3 regions of the Geobacillus sp. FSL K6-0789 genome follow, and region 2 is predicted to be linked to each of the others. Evidence: predicted binding sites of a transcription regulator. Region 2 holds the regulator's gene; each other region holds the start of a gene.
The links. Region 2 encodes Rex, which represses fermentation and respiration genes when NADH is low (regulators of the CRP and FNR family bind a similar motif). Its sites were predicted from a motif close to TTGTGAAATATTTCACAA; they were not measured.

Region 1 (6,099 bases), 1.5 Mb from region 2:
CGCACCGCCGCCCGCTCCCGTTCATCGTCGAGCTTGTCAATGATGCTTCGTTCAATGGCGCGCAGCGGCGGGATATGCACCGCCAGATCGCACGCATCGAGCAAGGCGCGTACGGAAGCCACTTCTTCTGCCACTTGCCCGTTTCGCACCTGCGCCAGAAAGTCGGCTGACAAGGCGACGAAACGGTTGATCAACGCATCGTCTGTTAATGTAGTTTGTGCCATGATGACCGATTTTAACGTCTCCCCCTGCACATATGGGACATCGATGACGACGAAGCGGTTTTTTAACGCTTCATTGAGCGGCACGGTGCCGATATAACCTTCGTTGATCGCCGCAATGACGCCAAACGTCGGCTTCGCCTCGACGACCTCGCCAGTGAGCGGATTGGTGAGGCGGCGCCGATAGTCAAGCACGCTGTTTAAGATTGGCAGCGTCTCAGGTTTGGCCATATTGATTTCATCAATGTATAGCAAATGCCCCTTCTCCATCGCCCGGATGACCGGACCGGGCACATATTCGATCACCGCTTGGCCGTCGCGGTGCACGATCGTTTTAAACCCAAGCAGCGCCTCGGCATCAAGGTCCACAGAGCAGTTGATGCTGTGCATCGGCTGCCCGAACAAGGCGGACAACGTTTCCGCTAGCCGCGTTTTCCCCGATCCGGTTGGACCTTTTAACAGTACGTTTTTTCCAAGCGCCAGGGCGATGGCCGCATCGTGCACGATCGCTTCGTCTTCCGCCGTATACCCGCCGGAGCCGATCAGCGCGTGATCTGGATCATGGCGGAATAACGCTTTTCGTGTTTCCATTTCCCTTATGACAACCTGTGGCCATGTCAACATCCTACGTCTTCCTCTCTGTTGTCGTGTCCTTCTCCCATTCTACTAAATCATTCGGTGGGATGCAAAACAAACAGAATTCACCATAAAAATGTTATGTAAATACATACAAAAAACATCCATGAGTAAGCTTTTACTCGCCACCCAAGCATGAAAATAGCCGCTCATGGATTCATTATTTTCATAGAAAAAGAGGCGCCCTCAACTGAAGTTGTCCTCAATCGCCTTGCGAATGAGCGCCGCACACCGGTCCAGCTCCGCTTTCAGTTGGCGTTTGTACAATTTCGCCTTTTCCTGCCCCCCTTCCGCGAAGCGGTAGTACACAACTTCTTGGTACTTCATGCCTTCTTTTTTCTGCTTGACTTGCTTTAAAATGCCGTCTTCAATCAAATCGTGGAGCGCTTTGTACACTTCGGAATGGTTCGGCTGGTAGCCGAACGGTTTAAACTCTTGGCGCAGCACATCAAGCAGCTTCAGTCCATACAACCGTTCTTGTTCCGTTAACGTGATTAAATACAGTTTTAAAAACGCACGTTGTTTTAACAGAAAACCGCTGGGCGTCCGTTTTTCTCCCATAGGCTTTTTCCCTCCTTCCCTACGGATGAAATTTCGCTCTTTGGGCGGCCAAATCCTGCTTATCTTCATTATACCATGCGGGAAAGGAAAAATCCTCTCCCGCTTGGGTTCAATAAAACACGATCGTTTTGTTTCCGTGGATGATGACCCGGTCTTCCAAATGCCATTTGAGCGCCCGGGCGAGCACGGTTTTTTCGATCAGGCGGCCGATCCGCTTTAAATCGTCGGGATGGTGGCGGTGGTCCACGCGGGCGACGTCTTGCTCGATGATCGGCCCTTCATCCAAATCGTCGGTGACGTAGTGCGATGTGGCGCCGATCAATTTGACGCCGCGCTCATACGCCCGCTCATACGGACGCGCACCAATAAAGGCGGGCAAAAATGAGTGGTGGATGTTGATGATCCGTCCCGGGAATTCAGCGACAAACGCCGGCGACAAAATTTGCATGTAGCGGGCAAGCACGATCGTGTCGATCTGATAGTCGCGAAGCAGACGGATTTGTTCGGCTTCGGCGTCCGCTTTCGTTTCTTTCGTCACCGGAATATGCACATAAGGGATGCCAAATGACTCGACCGTCTCGCGCAAGTCGGGGTGGTTGCTGATGACAAGGGCGATGTCGGCGATCAGCTCTCCCGCCTGCCATTGCCAAAGAAGTTCAAGCAGACAATGCTCAGCTTTGGAGACAAAAATCGCGATTCGCCGAATGTCGTTGTGCAGCCGAAGCTGCCAACGCATCTGAAATTCAGCGGCGATCGGGGCAAAGGCCGCTTCGATCTGGTCTTTTCGTTCCGTGATGTTCGGGCAGTCAAACTCCAAACGGAGGAAGAACGTACCCCCTTTCGGATCGGTCGAGTATTGGCTCGATTCGACGATATTGGCGCCTTGCTCATACAAGAAGGACGTGACCGCGGCGACAATACCTGGACGATCCGGACAGGAAATGAGCAGGCGGGCGCGATCTTCATAGCCTTGCAAAAATGATTGCAAGCGATGTTGGCGAAATGTCGTCATGTTGTTCTCTCCCTTTTCTTTCCGTCGTTTGGTTTTCATCATACAAAAAAATCATCCGCTTGCCAACTGCACAGTCCATCTTTTTTGCAAGAAAAGCCGCCTTTGCCCCTGCGGCGGAAGGGGCGATATTCAAAAGAACATCTCCCCTCGAGTAAAATGGCAGATCAAAGGGTGTCTCGTTATGTAGGAGACACCCTTTGGTCTGCCCGTGATCAGTCTTTCGTCAAATCGCCGGCCGGGCCGAAAAATTCGTAATGGATGCGTTCTTCCGGCACGCCCCACTCTGCTAAGGCGCGGTAGACCGTTTTCATAAATGGAACTGGGCCGCAGAAATAAAAGTCAGCGTCGCGAGTCGGAATTACCGTTTTCATCCAAGCAAGGTCGATCCGTCCTTCTTTGCCGAAATGCGGATGACGGCGGTCGTCTTCAGACGGCGATTCGTAACAGAGATGGTAGGCAAACGACGGGCGTTTGGCCAATGCCCGCAACTCTTCGTCAAAGGCTTGCACGCGGCCGTTTAGGGCAGCTTGAAGAAACGTCACCGGACGATTCGGCTGACGGATGGCCAATGTATTCGCCATGCTTAAAAGCGGAGTGACCCCAACGCCGCCGCTGATCAGCACAACCGGCGTTTCGTGTGTCAAGTCGAGCGTAAAGTCGCCGGCTGGAGCGCTTAACTCGACGACATCGCCTTCGTGAATGTGGTCATGCAAATAGTTCGACACGATGCCGGCTGGTTTTTCCGCTGTTGCTGCTTCCCGTTTGACACTGATGCGGTAATACCCTTTGCCAGGGGCGTCCGATAAGCTGTATTGGCGAATGTGCGTATACGTTTCACCAGGGATGTCCAGTTTTACGCTCACGTATTGACCTGGTAAATAGTCGCTGATGGCGTCGCCGTCTTCCGGCTCGAAATAAAACGACGTGATGACGTCGCTTTCCTTCACCTTTTTTGTGACGACAAAGCGGCGGAAACCGCGCCAGCCGCCGTGCTTGGCCGCAGCTTCATCGTAGAGCTCCTTCTCGACTTGAATGAAAACAGCGGCAATGGCTTCATACGCTGCCGCCCAAGCCGTTATCACGTCATCAGTGGCAGCGTCGCCGAGCACGTCTTTGATCGCTAGCAGCAAGTGCCTTCCGACAATCGGGTATTGTTCCGGTTTAATGCCTAAACTCCGGTGTTTATGGCCGATTTGCCGCACGACCGGCAAAATGGCGTCCAATTGATCGATATAGCGCGCTGCCGCGTACACGGCTGCCGCCAAGGCGCGTTGCTGCCGCCCTTGTTTTTGGTTGGCATGGTTGAAAATATTCAACAATTCTGGATGGTTCGAAAACATCAATTGGTAAAACCGTTTGGTAATCTGTTCGCCGTGCTGCTCCAACATCGGTACGGTCGATTTGACGATTTCAATCGTTTTTGGGTGCAAAGCCGTTGTCTTAGCCATGTTTCATCTCCTCTCATAAAACATGTATTTTAAATACATGTTTTATTCAATCATACGCATAGTGAAAAAGCAACATTTCAAATACATCTTTAATAAATTGTTCACAATTCCCTCGCACAGACAGGTGTGATACAATGGAAGCAACCATCTTGTCTAAAGGTTGTGGATGACCATGCAGCTGACGAACTATACAGAATATGCGTTGCGTGTGCTGCTGTTTTTAGGAACGCTCGATGAAGGCGAAAAAACAAATATCAAAGAAATTTCCACTGCGTTTTCCCTCTCTGAGCATCATTTAAGCAAAATCGTCCATGAGCTCGGCAAGCTTGGCTACATCGAAACGATCCGCGGACGCAACGGCGGGATTCGCCTGGCGAAACGGCCGGAGGAGATTGTCATCGGTGCGGTCGTTCGCGAGACGGAAGACAATTTGTCGCTTGTGGAGTGCTTCGCCGCTCACGGTAATGAATGCGTGCTGACGCCTTCATGCCGGCTCCGTTTTGCGCTTCGCGAGGCGTTAGAAGCGTTTTTGCGTGTGCTCGATGCGTATACGCTCGCTGATTTGCTTGAAAACCGTACGTCGCTTCGTGCTTTGCTTGGAAAGCGGCGCGATCGATAGACACTCTCCGGCCGGGTGCCGGGGAGTGTTATTTTTTGCCGAACAGGCACACTATAAGCAAGCATCGCCGCATGAAGGGAGACGGAACGATGGAATCATACGATGTCGTGGTCGTCGCCCGCCGTCTCAGTTTATGATGGAAACGAAAGGAGGAGGAAAAGATGCGAAAACGATGGATGATGCCGCTTGCCGCCATTTGCGCGTTAGCGGTCAGCCTTTGTGCCGGCTGCGGCGGCCAAGACGAGGAGCGGCCGGAAAAACGCAACCAGTCGTCGAACATGGGCGGCGGGATGAACACGTCCGGCACCGGCCGATCACATCCCCTTTGTTTGCCACAAGACGAAGAATATATTAAGATTAGAAAGGTGTGAAAACATCTGCATGACTAAAGGAGGTCACAATGAAACACGAAGGAAGCGCTTTACCCCCTTACTTGCATATGGACAACGGAGAGCTTTGGCTCACCGAAGATGACCGCGACAATTTGAAAATTAGCTACCGGATCAAAGAGGTGATCTTTGCCGAGCCATCCGAGTATCAGCATGTCATGATTTTGGATTCGTATGATTTTGGCCGCATGCTCGTACTGGACGGCGTCGTGCAAACGACCTCGATTGACGGCCATATTTATAATGAGATGATTTCGCACGTGCCGCTTCAGTTTCATCCGGAAGCCAAACGGGCGCTGATCATCGGCGGGGGAGACTGCGGGGCAGCCAGAGAAACGGCTAAGTATGCCCGCCTCGAGGCGATCGAGATGGTGGAAATTGATGAGAAGGTCGTCCGGGCGTGCAAAGAACATTTGCCGGCCGTCTCCGGCAATTTGTCCGACCCGCGCGTCCACTTCATTTATGGCGACGGTGTCGCCTTTGTGCGCGGAAAGGAACGCGAGTACGACGTCATCATGATCGACTCCTCCGACCCGGTCGGCCCGGCTGAGGCGCTGTTTTCACCGGAGTTTTATGCCAACGTGCACCGGGCATTAAAAGAGGACGGGCTCATGGTGTGCCAAAGCCAGTCGCCCATTTTCCATCTCGATATTTTGAAGCGGACATACCGCAACATTCGCGAATTGTTCCCGCATGTGCTCGTGTACACGGCGGTTGTGCCGACGTACCCGGGCGGATTGTGGAGCTTTACAATCGGCTCGAAACGGCCGCTTGAGCTGCCGAAGCAAACAGCGATTCCCGAAGATACAAAATACGTCAATGACGCTGTATTCCGCCAATGCTTCGCGTTGCCTTCCTTTTTGCGCGCTGCGCTGGAGGCAGAGAACGAAAACACGGGAAAATGACCGTTAAAAAACCGCTGTCCCTCGCATTTAGGGACAGCGGTTTCGATTTGTCTGGAAAACACACGTTGAATGTTCTTGAGTCAACCTGCATTGGTTGGCTGCTTAGGCGTCAGCTTTTGCGCGCGTTCGACTGCCGGCAAGCGCCCGCTTGGCGAGCCACGCGATCGTCAAGTCGTCAGCCGGCGGGTTATGGAGTCCGGCGCGCACGTCGCGGTAATAGCGCCCAAGCGGACTATCAGCATACAAACTTTGTCCCACGACGATGCGCATCGCCCAATCGACAACCTCGAGCGCGGTATTCGTCGCAA
Region 2 (6,099 bases):
CGTATTTCGAGAAAATGATGCGGTCGCCGACTTCAACTTCCGGCGCAACGCGTTGGCCGTTGTCAAGCACGCGGCCTGCACCGACAGCGACAACGCGGCCTTCTTGCGGCTTTTCTTTCGCCGTATCCGGCAGCACGATGCCGCTAGCCGTTTTTTCTTCAGTTTCCACGACTTCAATGACAATGCGATCGCCTAATGGCTTCAACACGGGAAACAACCTCCTTAACGATAGTTTTCGCCGTTCTTATTAGCACTCATCATTATTGAGTGCTAACACACTTATAATATTAATGAACTCTTCTCCGTTTTGCAAGTAGGAAATACAAAAAAATAACTGTTTTTCTTTCATGCGCGAAGATAAGGAGAAAATGGGATAACAAGCTGTCAGGCCCCAGATCAATCGGCGCACAAAATCCATTTTCATTATTGCACATTTCTAACATCAATAAACAACGCTAGGCAATTTTTTTGTGGCGGCCGCGCCAACCACGGCCGGCGCGCTTTTCTTATCATTTCGCCGAACATGTGCTACAATACGGATATATTTGAAATAAAGGGGTAAAACGATTTGAAGCGCCGTTACTGGTATGTCATCATCACCTATATCGCCATGCAGCTGTCTTCCTTTGTCGGTGTGCCGCTCCTTCGCTCCCTCGGCGTCGGCCAAGGCGCGCAAACACGTCTCGAAGCAGCGAAAATTGCCTCCGGCTATTGGGCGGTCATCAGCTTTTTATTGGCTTTTGCCATCATTTTATGGCTGCTGCGCGGCGACCGCGATGAACGGACAATGCGGCGGCTGCCGCTCGCCTCGTCATGGATGTGGGCGATCTCGGGCGTCTTTTTGGCGCTTGCCGCGCAAAGCGTTGCCGCCAACATCGAATGGCGTCTATTGGGCATTGAGCCGGGCTCGGAAAACACAAGGCAAATCATCGACATCATCCGCCTGACGCCATTGCTCGTCGTCGTCACGTCGGTCATCGGCCCGGTTTTGGAGGAACTCATCTTCCGCAAAATCATTTTTGGCTCGCTTTATGAAAAATACAACTTTTGGTTGGCAGCGCTGGCCAGCTCGCTTCTGTTTGCTCTCGCCCACATGGAGCCGGAGCATTTGCTTTTGTACACATCCATGGGGATGGTGTTCGCCTTTTTATACGCCAAAACCGGACGCATTTTCGTGCCGATGTTCGCCCATGTAGCAATGAACACGTTTGTCGTTGCCGTTCAAATTTTGTTGGCTGATGAATTGGAAAACATGATGCGCCAAGCGGAACTGCCGCTGGCCATTTGGAGGATTTGGCTATGACGCGCCATCCGCGGCTGTTTTCTGTTCCGTATTTCATCTTGGGCTTCCTGTTTACGTATTTGGCGATCGAAAGCGTTCATGAAACGATTTGGAACGTCTCAACCATCGCGTTGGCGGCGCTGGCCGCTTTTGATTTCGGCACCGCCTTTCGCTTGTTCTTCACACCGAGACAATAAAACCCTCCCCATTGGGGGAGGGTTTTTGCCTGGCGCCGTATGAACCGTCCTCTTGATGCTGCCCTCAATATGGATCGCCGCTTCCTTCCTCCGCCGCTAATTGCGCCTTTCGATAGCCGATTTTGGCAACCCAGATGCTCCCCTCATACAAAAGCGTCAGTGGAATCATGACGATCACTTGCGACAACACATCCGGCGGCGTAATGGCGGCCGCTAAAATAAGCAGCGCCAAATACGCATACTTGCGGATGCGAACAAGAAGCTGCGGCGTAATAAGCCCTAAGCGGGTGAAAAACAGGACAACAATCGGCAGCTGAAACACGATGCCAAACGGCAGCACGAGCTGCAGCAAAAACTGAAAATATTCATTAATGCCGATCATCTGTTGAATGCCGAGCCGTTCCGCCAGCTGATTCATAAACCGGACGACAAATGGAAACAAGACGAAATACGCAAAACCAACCCCGGCTAAAAATAGAATGATCGATGCTGGAATGTAGCTGAGCGTTGCTTTCCGCTCTTTTTCATACAGCCCCGGACTGACAAACGCCCAAATTTGATACAACAGCACCGGAGCAGTCAGTACAGCGGCGATGACAAAGGCAAACTGAAAATACACTTTAATCGGATCGGTGAGGCGGAACGCGTTCATCGTCAGCTGTTTCGCTTCCGCAGTGTGCTGCAAATACACAATGACGTCATCGACAAAAAAGAAGCTGGCTACAAGCGCCGCAACGAAAAAGAGAAGCACGATGATCAGCCGTTTCCGCAGCTCTCCGAGGTGTTCATACACGGACATTTCTTTGTCATTCATCGTTTCCCCATCCTGCCTTGTCATCGGTCGGTTTTCGTTTCTTCGTCATCAGCGAGCCCTTTTGTGGCGTCTTTAAACTCGCGAAGCGACTGGCCGAACGACCGCCCCAACTCCGGCAGCTTTTTCGTGCCAAACAGCAACAAAATGACAAGAACGAGCAACAAATATTTCATGTGTTGTTCTCTCCTTTTTACGATGGCGATGGATAGTTTTTCAAAAAATAGACGAGCGACTGCAGCTCAATGGCTAAATCGATATGATGGACACGAATATGGTTCGGCACGTTCAACCGCGCCGGAGTAAAGTTTAAAATGCCTTTAATTCCTTGCGCGACAAGGCGGTCGGTCAGCGCTTGAGCCGCGGCGGCCGGCACGGTTAAAATCGCGATCGGAATGTCGCCGCGAAGCCGCTCCTCCAGCTCATCGAGATGATAGACCGGCACCCCGCCGACTGTCGTTCCGACCTTCCGTTCATCGACATCAAACGCCATGACAATTTTCGTGTTGTTATTTTTCGAAAAGTTGTAGTTTAAAAAGGCGGTGCCTAAATTGCCGACGCCAAACAAGGCGACTTCGGTCACCTCATCCTCTTCAAGCGTCTGGCGGAAAAACGACAACAAATAATTGACATTATACCCGTATCCCTTTTTGCCAAGCGCGCCAAAATACGAAAAGTCGCGGCGAATTGTCGCCGGATCGACTTTCACCGCCTCGCTCAGCTCGGCGGAGGACACGCGCTGCTTCCCTGAGGCATGTAAATTTTTCAAAAACCGATAGTATAACGGCAGACGCTTGGCAGTCGCCTGCGGGATTTTCGGTTGTTCGTTGCTCATCGTTTCATCCCCCAGCTAATCGGTTTTCCGTCGATAATGGCCGGACTTCCCGCCCGTTTTTTCGACCAAATACGTTGGACCGATCGTCATTCCTTTATCGAGCGATTTGCACATGTCGTACACAGTCAATGCGCATACCGAAGCCGCCGTCAGCGCTTCCATCTCCACTCCTGTGCTCCCTTTCGTTTTGACCGTCACGGTAATCACAAGTTTATACGCTTCCGCCTCTTTTTCCCAAGCAAAGGCAATATCGACGCCTTTTAACATAAGCGGATGGCACATCGGAATAAGATCGGCCGTTTTTTTCGCCGCCATGACCCCGGCCACCTGGGCTACCGCCAGCACATCACCTTTCTCAATGGCATTGTTCGTCATCTTTTCGTAAATCTCTTCATTGACGGTGACGCTCGTTCTCGCCACCGCTATCCTGATCGTATCTTCCTTGTTCGTAATGTCGACCATTTTCGCCCGGCCTTGTTCATTGAAATGCGTAAACGATGACAAGACAATCTCCTCCATTTATCACTATACACCATTTTTCGTTATCTGTCTTTGACCGTTTTCGCGACTTACGTTAAACTATTCGCGAGGTGACGGACATGATCATTTTGCAAGTGAATGGAATCACGAAATATTTTGGCGCTGACCTTATTTTATCGAATATAAAACTAGAAATACAGTCCCGCGCCCGCATTGCTCTTGTCGGCCGCAACGGCGCAGGCAAATCGACGCTGCTGAAGATCATCGCCGGCGAACTTTCTTCCGACAGCGGTGAAATCATCAAGCCAAGCCATATCAAAATCGGCTATTTGGCGCAAAACAGCGGGCTCGACTCGTCACGCTCCATTTGGGACGAGATGCTGGACGTATTCGCGCCGCTCCGGGCGATCGAAGCGCAGCTAGCAGAGCTCGGCGCCCAGCTTGGCGACCCGGATCTGCTCGCCGATCCGTCCCGCTACGAAAAAACGCTTCAAGCGTATGACAACTTGCAAGAGCAATACAAAGAACAAGGGGGCTATCAGTATGAAGCCGACATCCGCTCTGTTTTGCACGGGCTGCAATTTTCGTCATACGATTACCAAACAACGCCCGTTTCCTCGCTAAGCGGCGGACAGCGGACGCGGCTCGCCCTTGGAAAACTGCTGTTGGCCAAGCCGGACTTGCTTATTTTAGACGAGCCGACGAACCATTTGGACCTCGATACGCTCACATGGCTCGAGCAATATTTACAGGCATACCCCGGCGCCGTTCTGCTCGTTTCCCATGACCGCTACTTTTTGGACAAAGTCGTCACCGAAGTGTACGAGCTGTCCAACGCGACGCTTAAGCGGTATAGCGGCAATTACAGCCGCTATTTGGAGCTTCGGGCCGAGCAATACGAACAAGAGCTAAAACGATACGAAAAGCAACAGGAGGAAATCGCCCGCCTCGAAGACTTCATCCGGCGCAACATCGCCCGCGCCTCGACAACGAAACGGGCGCAAAGCCGGCGAAAGCAGCTCGAAAAAATGGAGCGGCTTGAACGCCCGGCCGGAGATGAAAAATCAGCTTCTTTTTCTTTTGCGATTGAGCGGCCGAGCGGCCATGAGGTGCTCACCGCAGAGCAATTGACCGCCGGCTATCGCGAAGGCGCACCGGTCATCCGCCAAATCAGCTTTCGCATAACACGGGGGGAGAGTGTCGCCTTGGTCGGACCAAACGGCATCGGCAAGTCGACATTGTTGAAGACGATCGCCGGAAAGCTCCCAGTCCAATCCGGAAAGCTCCGGTACGGTGCAAATGTGAAAATCGGCTATTACGACCAAAACCAGGCGGAACTGTCGACAAACAAACGAGTGCTCGACGAGTTGTGGGACGCCTACCCGGACAAAACCGAAAAAGAAATTCGCACCGTGCTCGGCAACTTTTTGTTTTCCGGCGACGACGTCTTAAAACCGGTTTCCGCCTTAAGCGGCGGAGAGAAAGCACGCCTGGCGCTCGCCAAACTCATGCTGCAAAAAGCCAACGTTCTCTTGTTGGATGAACCGACCAACCATCTCGACCTTGACAGCAAAGAGATGCTCGAGCAGGCGCTTGTCGACTATCCGGGAACGATCTTGTTCGTCTCCCACGACCGCTATTTCATTAATCGCATCGCGACAAAGCTGTTTGAACTCTCGGGCGATGGGCTTGTCGAATATTTAGGAGACTATGACTATTACGTGGCGAAAAAAGAAGAAATGCGCGAATTGGCGCGCCTGGACTCCCACCCGCCCGCATCACCGGACAGCGGCGAAACAGCCAAATCCACATACGAGCAAGAAAAAGAGGAAAAAAGACGACAGCGCCAACGGCAGCGCCGTCTGGAAGAGATCGAAGCCGAGATCGCCGCACTGGAAGCACAAATCGCTGAAACCGAGCAGCAGCTGTGCGACCCGTCTGTATACGGCGATTATGAAACCGTGCAGCAGCTCACGCAAGAAAACGAAAAGCGGAAACAGCAGCTTGAAACGTTATTGGCCGAGTGGGAACAGCTCTACGCCTCGTTTTGAGCCAATCCGCTGCCAGGGAACGCCAACACGGGCATCTAGCGGCTTCATGTGCACTGCTCGTGCGCATCACCGCGCCAGGCCGATCACAGGCCAACTCGTTTAGCAGCCTTTTGCCTTGTTCATGAAAGCTGCTTCTTAGGTGAAGGACGATGACTGACAAGAGGGTGTCCCCAAAGGATTGGAACACCCTCTTTCGTTGCATATATATGCTTGCTGTTTCTGCCGCACTAGACGTGCGCCTATCTTGAAGGCAGGCGACCTTTTAGGTCAGCCCCGTTTTTGTGTTAATCACATTATCCACAAAGAAATCCACACTTTTCTGTGCAAAACAGAAGTTATTACCACATTATCCACAATCAATCCCTTTCCTCTATGAAAAAATGATTGTGTATTGCACTCCTCGCCGTTATCATGTTTTTTTTACTTTTCCACATTGTCCACAA
Region 3 (6,099 bases), 310 kb from region 2:
GCCTCGGCCAGCTCCATTCGCGCATTGCGCGCGTGAGTCACCGCACGGATGACATCTTCGATCATTTGCCGTTTATCCCTGGCGCTCGCTTTTAACCGTTCAAGCTCATGAATCGCCCCATCAAGACTCGTCGAGCGCGGTTCGTCAAACGATTGTTCCAGCTGCTCTTTCACACGCTCCAATATTTCTTTCATGCTCGCCCATCCTTTCTCTATTCGTTGTCATCCGCTAGTGTGGGCGATTGGCGGCAAACTATGCATTACCAAGACGCTGAAATTGTGTTTACTTATCTACGTGCACATCTTTCAAACCAGCCCAAAACGCGGCGATGATCGACAGGGCGACGATGATCATCGGCGCATACATGATCAAAAATGTTTGCATTATCCTTTTCCCCCTTCCCATTTTCCTTTAACGTACTCCTTGTTAAACACAAAGAGGCGCATAAGCAAATAAAGTGACGGAATTAATAACAGGAGGCCGGCAATAAACGCGACGATCAACGCCATAGCCATCGTCTCATTCGTAAACCCGTCATAAATCGTCAAATACGGGTATAACAAATACGGATAATGTGAAATGCCATAGGCGTAAAAGGCGAACGCGTATTGAAACAACAGCGCAATAAACGCCCAGCCGAACCGCCGCTGCCGCCAAAGCAGCCAAACGGTAATGACAAAACACAAAAAGGAAATGACCAGCATCCACGCCACATTCCATAGGTTGGCGTAATGCTCGGGATTATGGTAGCGGAGCTGGTAAATAATGAGCAGCGCTGACAACATCGTCGGCCCGCTCCAAAGAAGAGCGTAGCGGCGCAACAGCGCCCGCGCCCGTTCATCCTTGGCCTCGTCCGCATAGTACGTTAAGAAAACGGCAGAAATGTAAAGAACGCTCGTCACACTGAGCAGCACAATGCTCCATGACAACGGGCTTGCAAACAGCTTCCCATAATCCAGCGTAACGCCTGAGGCGCCTACCTCCACAAACCCGCCTTCAGAAATCGTCAACACGATGGACAGGGAGGCCGGAATAAACAACCCCGTCAATCCATAAGCGATTAAATACCAGTTCCGTTCCGTCCCCCCATACGTATGAAACGCATAGTACGAGCCGCGAATAGCTAACAAAATGATGGAGATGCTCGCCGGGACAAGCAAAATAGAACCGTAATAATACGCCGTTTTCGGAAAAAAGCCGACAATGCCGACAAAGAAAAAGACAAGAAAGACGTTCGTCACTTCCCATACAGGGGAAAGATAGCGCTGAATGATGCGGTGCAAAATATGCTGTTTGTTTGCCCAATGGCTATAGGCGCTGAAAAACCCAGCCCCGAAATCAATCGAGCCAACGATAATGTACCCGAACAAAAACAGCCATAACACCGAAATGCCAATGACTTCGAGCGTCATGGCGCCACCTCCCCATTATTGGCCCGCTCTGCCAGCTCCCGTTCAACCGGGTTGCGGCGGAACATACGGATGAGCACTATTGCGCTCGCAATTACTAACACCATATACAAAAGGCAAAACAACACAAGCATCGTATCCACATGCGCCGACGATGTCGCTCCTTCCGCCGTTTTCATATAGCCACGCAAAATCCACGGCTGCCGCCCGACTTCCGCTAAGTACCATCCCGCCTCAATCGCAACCATCGCCAGCGGCCCTCCCGCCACCAGCAGTCCAAAAAACCACTTTTTCGCCGTCCACTTCCAGCGGAAAATCGATCCGAGCCAATACGCGGCTGCGACAACCATTAAAAACACCCCGATCGTGACCATCACATCGAATAAGTAATGAATGTACAGTGGTGGGCGTTCATCTTCCGGAAATTCGTTCAGCCCGGTCACAACCGCCCCCGGGTGGTTGTGCGCCAAAATGCTTAACGCATATGGGATTTTAATGGCATACTTCACCTCGCCATCCTCTGTCAGCATGCCAAACAACACGAGCGGCGCGTGGGAGCTCGTTTCAAAATGCCATTCAGCGGCCGCCAGCTTTTCTGGCTGGTATTTGGCTAAAAATTTGCCCGATAAGTCGCCAATCAATACACTGGCTACCGAAAAAATAAAAGCTGTTTTCATCATTAAATGAAGTGCCTTGCGATGATAAATGTGACGATTGCCTTTCCATAAATGCCAAGCGGCGATCGAAGCAAGCACGAATGCTGACGTCATATACGAAGTCGCCAGCACATGGGCGACTTTCGTCGGCATCGCTGGGTTGAACATAGCCGCGATTGGATCGATGTTGACAAGCTCGCCGTTTTTAAATTCAAACCCTTGCGGCGTATTCATAAACGCGTTCACCATCGTAATAAACATGGCTGATGCTGAAGACCCGATTGCCACCGGGATAAGCAAAAGCAAATGTTTTTTCTGATTTTCGAACCGATCCCATGTATACAAATAAATGCCGAGGAAAATGGCTTCAAAAAAGAAGGCGAACGTCTCCATGAACAGCGGCAAGCTGATCACTTGGCCAGCCAGCTGCATAAAGTTCGGCCATAAAAGCGACAGCTGCAAGCCGATCGCTGTTCCTGTCACCACGCCGACCGCTACGGTGATGACAAAACCGCGCGTCCAGCGGCGAGCGAGTAAGATGTAATGCATATCATTTTTGCGAATCCCAACCCACTGGGCAATGGCGATCATCAGTGGAACCCCGACGCCGATCGTGGCATAAATGATGTGGACCGTCAGCGTCAATCCCGTCAAAATACGGCTAAGCAGCACCGGATCGTAACCGTTCACGATTCATCCCCCCTTATGAAAACAAGCGACCAATCAAGGAAAGCAAGACAATAGTCGCAACAGCAAAGCTAACGAACACAAGCGTTTTTTCATGCCGCTTCCACATATCTACCCCCCCGAGCGAACAAACAGTGGTGAAGAATTTGTGACAATCATCACAAATTATCCACTCCATATTATTTCATAAAATCGGGGACGCTATCCGGCATGATTTCGAATAATTTGTGTCATTTTTCACATATTCATCGTGACAAACAAAAAAAGCAGGAGATCCCTGCCCTCATGTTATAAATATTTCCGATGCACCGTTTTCCCGTCATACGTAAACAACATCGGCTTTTCCTCGACGACCGTCTCCATATGGACCGGACGGCCCCACAACTGATAAATGTATGGGAGCACTTTTTCTAAATACTTCAGATCGAGTTCGATTCCTTCATACCAATGCTTCAAATACAACTCTCCGTTGCGCATATAATCGCCGTCATTGACCGTGATATACGGGAATCCACCGTTCACCCGCATGCTGACGAGTTGGTCGCGGATATGATCCCAGTTTTTGTCGACGATTTTATATTCTTTCCCCTGTTTTTGGAACAAATACATATCTTCGCGCATAACGAGCTCTTTCGTTAAATAGTTGCGCAAAAACGAAATGTCGGATTCGAGTTCGCGCACTTCAAAAATTTTCGCCCTCCCCGACCCCGGCTTGACGCCGTATTTTTTCATCTCCTCAGTCGGGTTGTTCCACCGCTCTTCAATGTCTTCAAAAATTTTCAGTCCTAAATAATACGGATTGATGCCAGTGCGCGACGGTTGCACGACGTTGGCGTTCAGTTTCGCAAATTCAATCGCCTCATCGCTCGTCAAATCCATCTCGCGCAAAATGCGCTGATGCCAATACGTCGCCCATCCTTCGTTCATGATTTTCGTCTCCAGCTGCGGCCAAAAATAAAGCATTTCCTCGCGCATCATCGTTAAAATGTCGCGTTGCCAATCCTCCAGTTCGCGGCTGTATTCTTCAATGAACAATAGCACATCTTTTTCCGGTTGCGGCGGAAACTTGCGCCGTTTTTTTCGCGGCGGCGTTTTCAGTTTGTCTCGCTCGTCAAGCGACCATAAATCGTCGTACGGCGTCGATGTTTTCGGAGGCTCCTCCTCTTCGTACACTTCCGTATCTTCCCACGTCCATGACAGCTTCGGCCGCAGGAGCGAGGGATCGATATGCTCCTGAATGGCCAAGACGGCATCCAAAAATTTTTCCACTTCCAATTTTCCGTATTGATGTTCATAATGCTTGATCCGCTCCGCTGTCGCCGCCATGCTTTCCACCATATCGCGCTTCGTGTTGCTGAAGCGGACGTTGTTTTTGAAAAAGTCGCTGTGGGCCAACACATGGGCGACGATCAGCTTATTTTGGATGAGCGTATTCGTATCGAGCAAAAACGCGTAGCAAGGGTCCGAATTGATGATGAGCTCGTAAATTTTGCTTAACCCTAAATCATAATGAAGCTTCATTTTGTAAAACTGTTTCCCAAAGCTCCAGTGGGAAAATCGCGTCGGCATCCCATAGGCACCAAACGTATAAAGAATGTCCGCCGGGCAAATTTCATAACGCATTGGATAAAAATCAAGGCCAAATCCTTCCGCAATTTCCGTAATTTCCGCAATCGCCCGTTCCAACTCTTTCAGCTCGTCCTGCCGCATCCATCTCCCCCCCTTTTTCCTCTTATCACAATGTATGAGGGAAACGGTGTTTTGATACGTTCCATCGTTTGGCATGAACGCGCAGCGCCCCATTTTCATTTGTGGACCGTTGGTTTATAATGGTCATATACAAGAAATCGCGGCAAAGCGTGGTGGTCATTTGCAGCACTATTTGCATTATCTTATCGAACACTTCGGCTACATCGGCATTATGGTTGCGCTGATGCTCGGCATTGTTGGGCTGCCGATCCCCGACGAGCTGCTGTTGACATATGCCGGTTACCGCGTTTCAACGGGGGCGTTTTCGTATCCGCTCGCTTTTCTTTCCTGCTGGCTTGGAGCCATCATTGGCATCTCGCTCAGCTATATGCTAGGGATTACGCTCGGGCTGCCGTTTTTGCATAAATTCGGTCCCAAGCTCCATCTTACAGAAAAACGGCTCGAGCAAACAAAAGCGCTTTTTTCGAAGCTCGGCCCAGCGGTATTGTTCATTTGCTATTTCATCCCCGGCGTTCGGCATCTCGCCGCCTTTTGGGCCGGCATGAACGCCTACCGTTGGAGAAAGTTTGCTTTGTTCGCCTACAGCGGGGCGATGGTGTGGGTCGCTGTCTTTTTGACGATCGGCGCCTATTTTGAAAGCCGCTGGATGGCCGTCAAGCAGTACATCCATGCCTACCGTCCATTCTTATTTCCAGTCTTTTTGGTCGCTCTTGGTTTCGCCATCTTCTATTGGTACATCCATCAAAAGCGAAAAACACCGGGGTAATCTCCGGTGTTTTTCATTCTCTATGCGCGCTATACGTTCTCGCGCGGGCCGCGATGGTACGTTTCCGTCAGCAGACCCATAAACAGGCCGAATACGAACATAAACATCGAGGCCCCGATAATGCCGAGACTGATGATCGTCAAGAAATAGTCTTTGTTGTAAGCGCTTGCGATAAAAATAAGCAATAACAGTACAACTCCGACAATCAATCCCACTGACGCCATCCATTTGCACATGTTGATAATTTCTTGCCATTCGTGCCGTTTGTTCATTCTCATCATCCCATTATTTTGAGGATACTATCCTTGTCACAAAATTGCAACATTTATTTTTCCTTTTTCGTTTTCATTTCGGTTACAATTTATATTTTGCCTTCTGTCGCAACATTTACAGGGCAACAAAACGCCCCGCCGTCATACACTAACAATGACTCCTTCTTGATAAAGGAGGCATGCCGCTTGAACACCGTCGACTATGATAAGGCGCTCTATTACACGCATCGCTCCGAATGGGACAATTTGCTTATTTTAATGGTGCGTACGCCTGATGATATTTTGTCAAAAAAAATCGAAAAGTTTCTCCACGCTTATAATTTTGAACATGATTACTCCGTCATCCAGGAGCGGTTGCACGCCTTGCTTCGCTATATTGACCATGCGCTTGAAGTGAGCGAACAAAAAATGGGAGTCGAGCAGTACGCGCAGTTTTACTCGTAAGACGAACGGGGAATTGGCTGATGCCAATTCCCCGCAGATTGTGCTGATCATTGCGCATAAGAAGGAGAAACGGTGCTGAGCACATCCTTTACGCGCTGCATGACGGCTTCTGTTAAGCGGACTAGTTTTTCTTCGCTGTCCTCCAGCGACGTCCC

Region 1: the regulator Rex is predicted to act here: its motif matches at 3,968-3,985, upstream of nsrR (nitric oxide-sensing transcriptional repressor NsrR).
Region 3: the regulator Rex is predicted to act here: its motif matches at 2,978-2,995, upstream of NSQ51_RS02965 (cytochrome ubiquinol oxidase subunit I).

The regions. Positions count from the first base shown of each region.
Region 1 is NZ_CP151966.1:1,740,064-1,746,162, reverse strand. Features, by position in the region: gene NSQ51_RS09115 (MoxR family ATPase) at 1-845, opposite strand, end outside; gene NSQ51_RS09110 (helix-turn-helix transcriptional regulator) at 1,044-1,418, opposite strand; gene purU (formyltetrahydrofolate deformylase) at 1,528-2,430, opposite strand; gene hmpA (NO-inducible flavohemoprotein) at 2,643-3,878, opposite strand; gene nsrR (nitric oxide-sensing transcriptional repressor NsrR) at 4,051-4,497, shown strand; gene NSQ51_RS09090 (hypothetical protein) at 4,659-4,868, shown strand; gene speE (polyamine aminopropyltransferase) at 4,898-5,791, shown strand; gene NSQ51_RS09080 (acyl-CoA dehydrogenase family protein) at 5,894-6,099, opposite strand, start outside.
Region 2 is NZ_CP151966.1:254,911-261,009, reverse strand. Features, by position in the region: gene groES (co-chaperone GroES) at 1-208, opposite strand, end outside; gene NSQ51_RS01445 (type II CAAX endopeptidase family protein) at 569-1,303, shown strand; gene NSQ51_RS01440 (YdiK family protein) at 1,300-1,479, shown strand; gene tatC (twin-arginine translocase subunit TatC) at 1,544-2,293, opposite strand; gene tatA (twin-arginine translocase TatA/TatE family subunit) at 2,314-2,466, opposite strand; gene NSQ51_RS01425 (redox-sensing transcriptional repressor Rex) at 2,484-3,125, opposite strand; gene moaC (cyclic pyranopterin monophosphate synthase MoaC) at 3,141-3,629, opposite strand; gene NSQ51_RS01415 (ABC-F family ATP-binding cassette domain-containing protein) at 3,725-5,656, shown strand.
Region 3 is NZ_CP151966.1:561,164-567,262, reverse strand. Features, by position in the region: gene NSQ51_RS02975 (hypothetical protein) at 1-194, opposite strand, end outside; gene NSQ51_RS02970 (cytochrome d ubiquinol oxidase subunit II) at 384-1,412, opposite strand; gene NSQ51_RS02965 (cytochrome ubiquinol oxidase subunit I) at 1,409-2,755, opposite strand; gene NSQ51_RS02960 (SpoVR family protein) at 3,041-4,462, opposite strand; gene NSQ51_RS02955 (DedA family protein) at 4,623-5,228, shown strand; gene NSQ51_RS02950 (MFS transporter) at 5,258-5,506, opposite strand; gene NSQ51_RS02945 (YhdB family protein) at 5,687-5,944, shown strand; gene NSQ51_RS02940 (phospho-sugar mutase) at 5,992-6,099, opposite strand, start outside.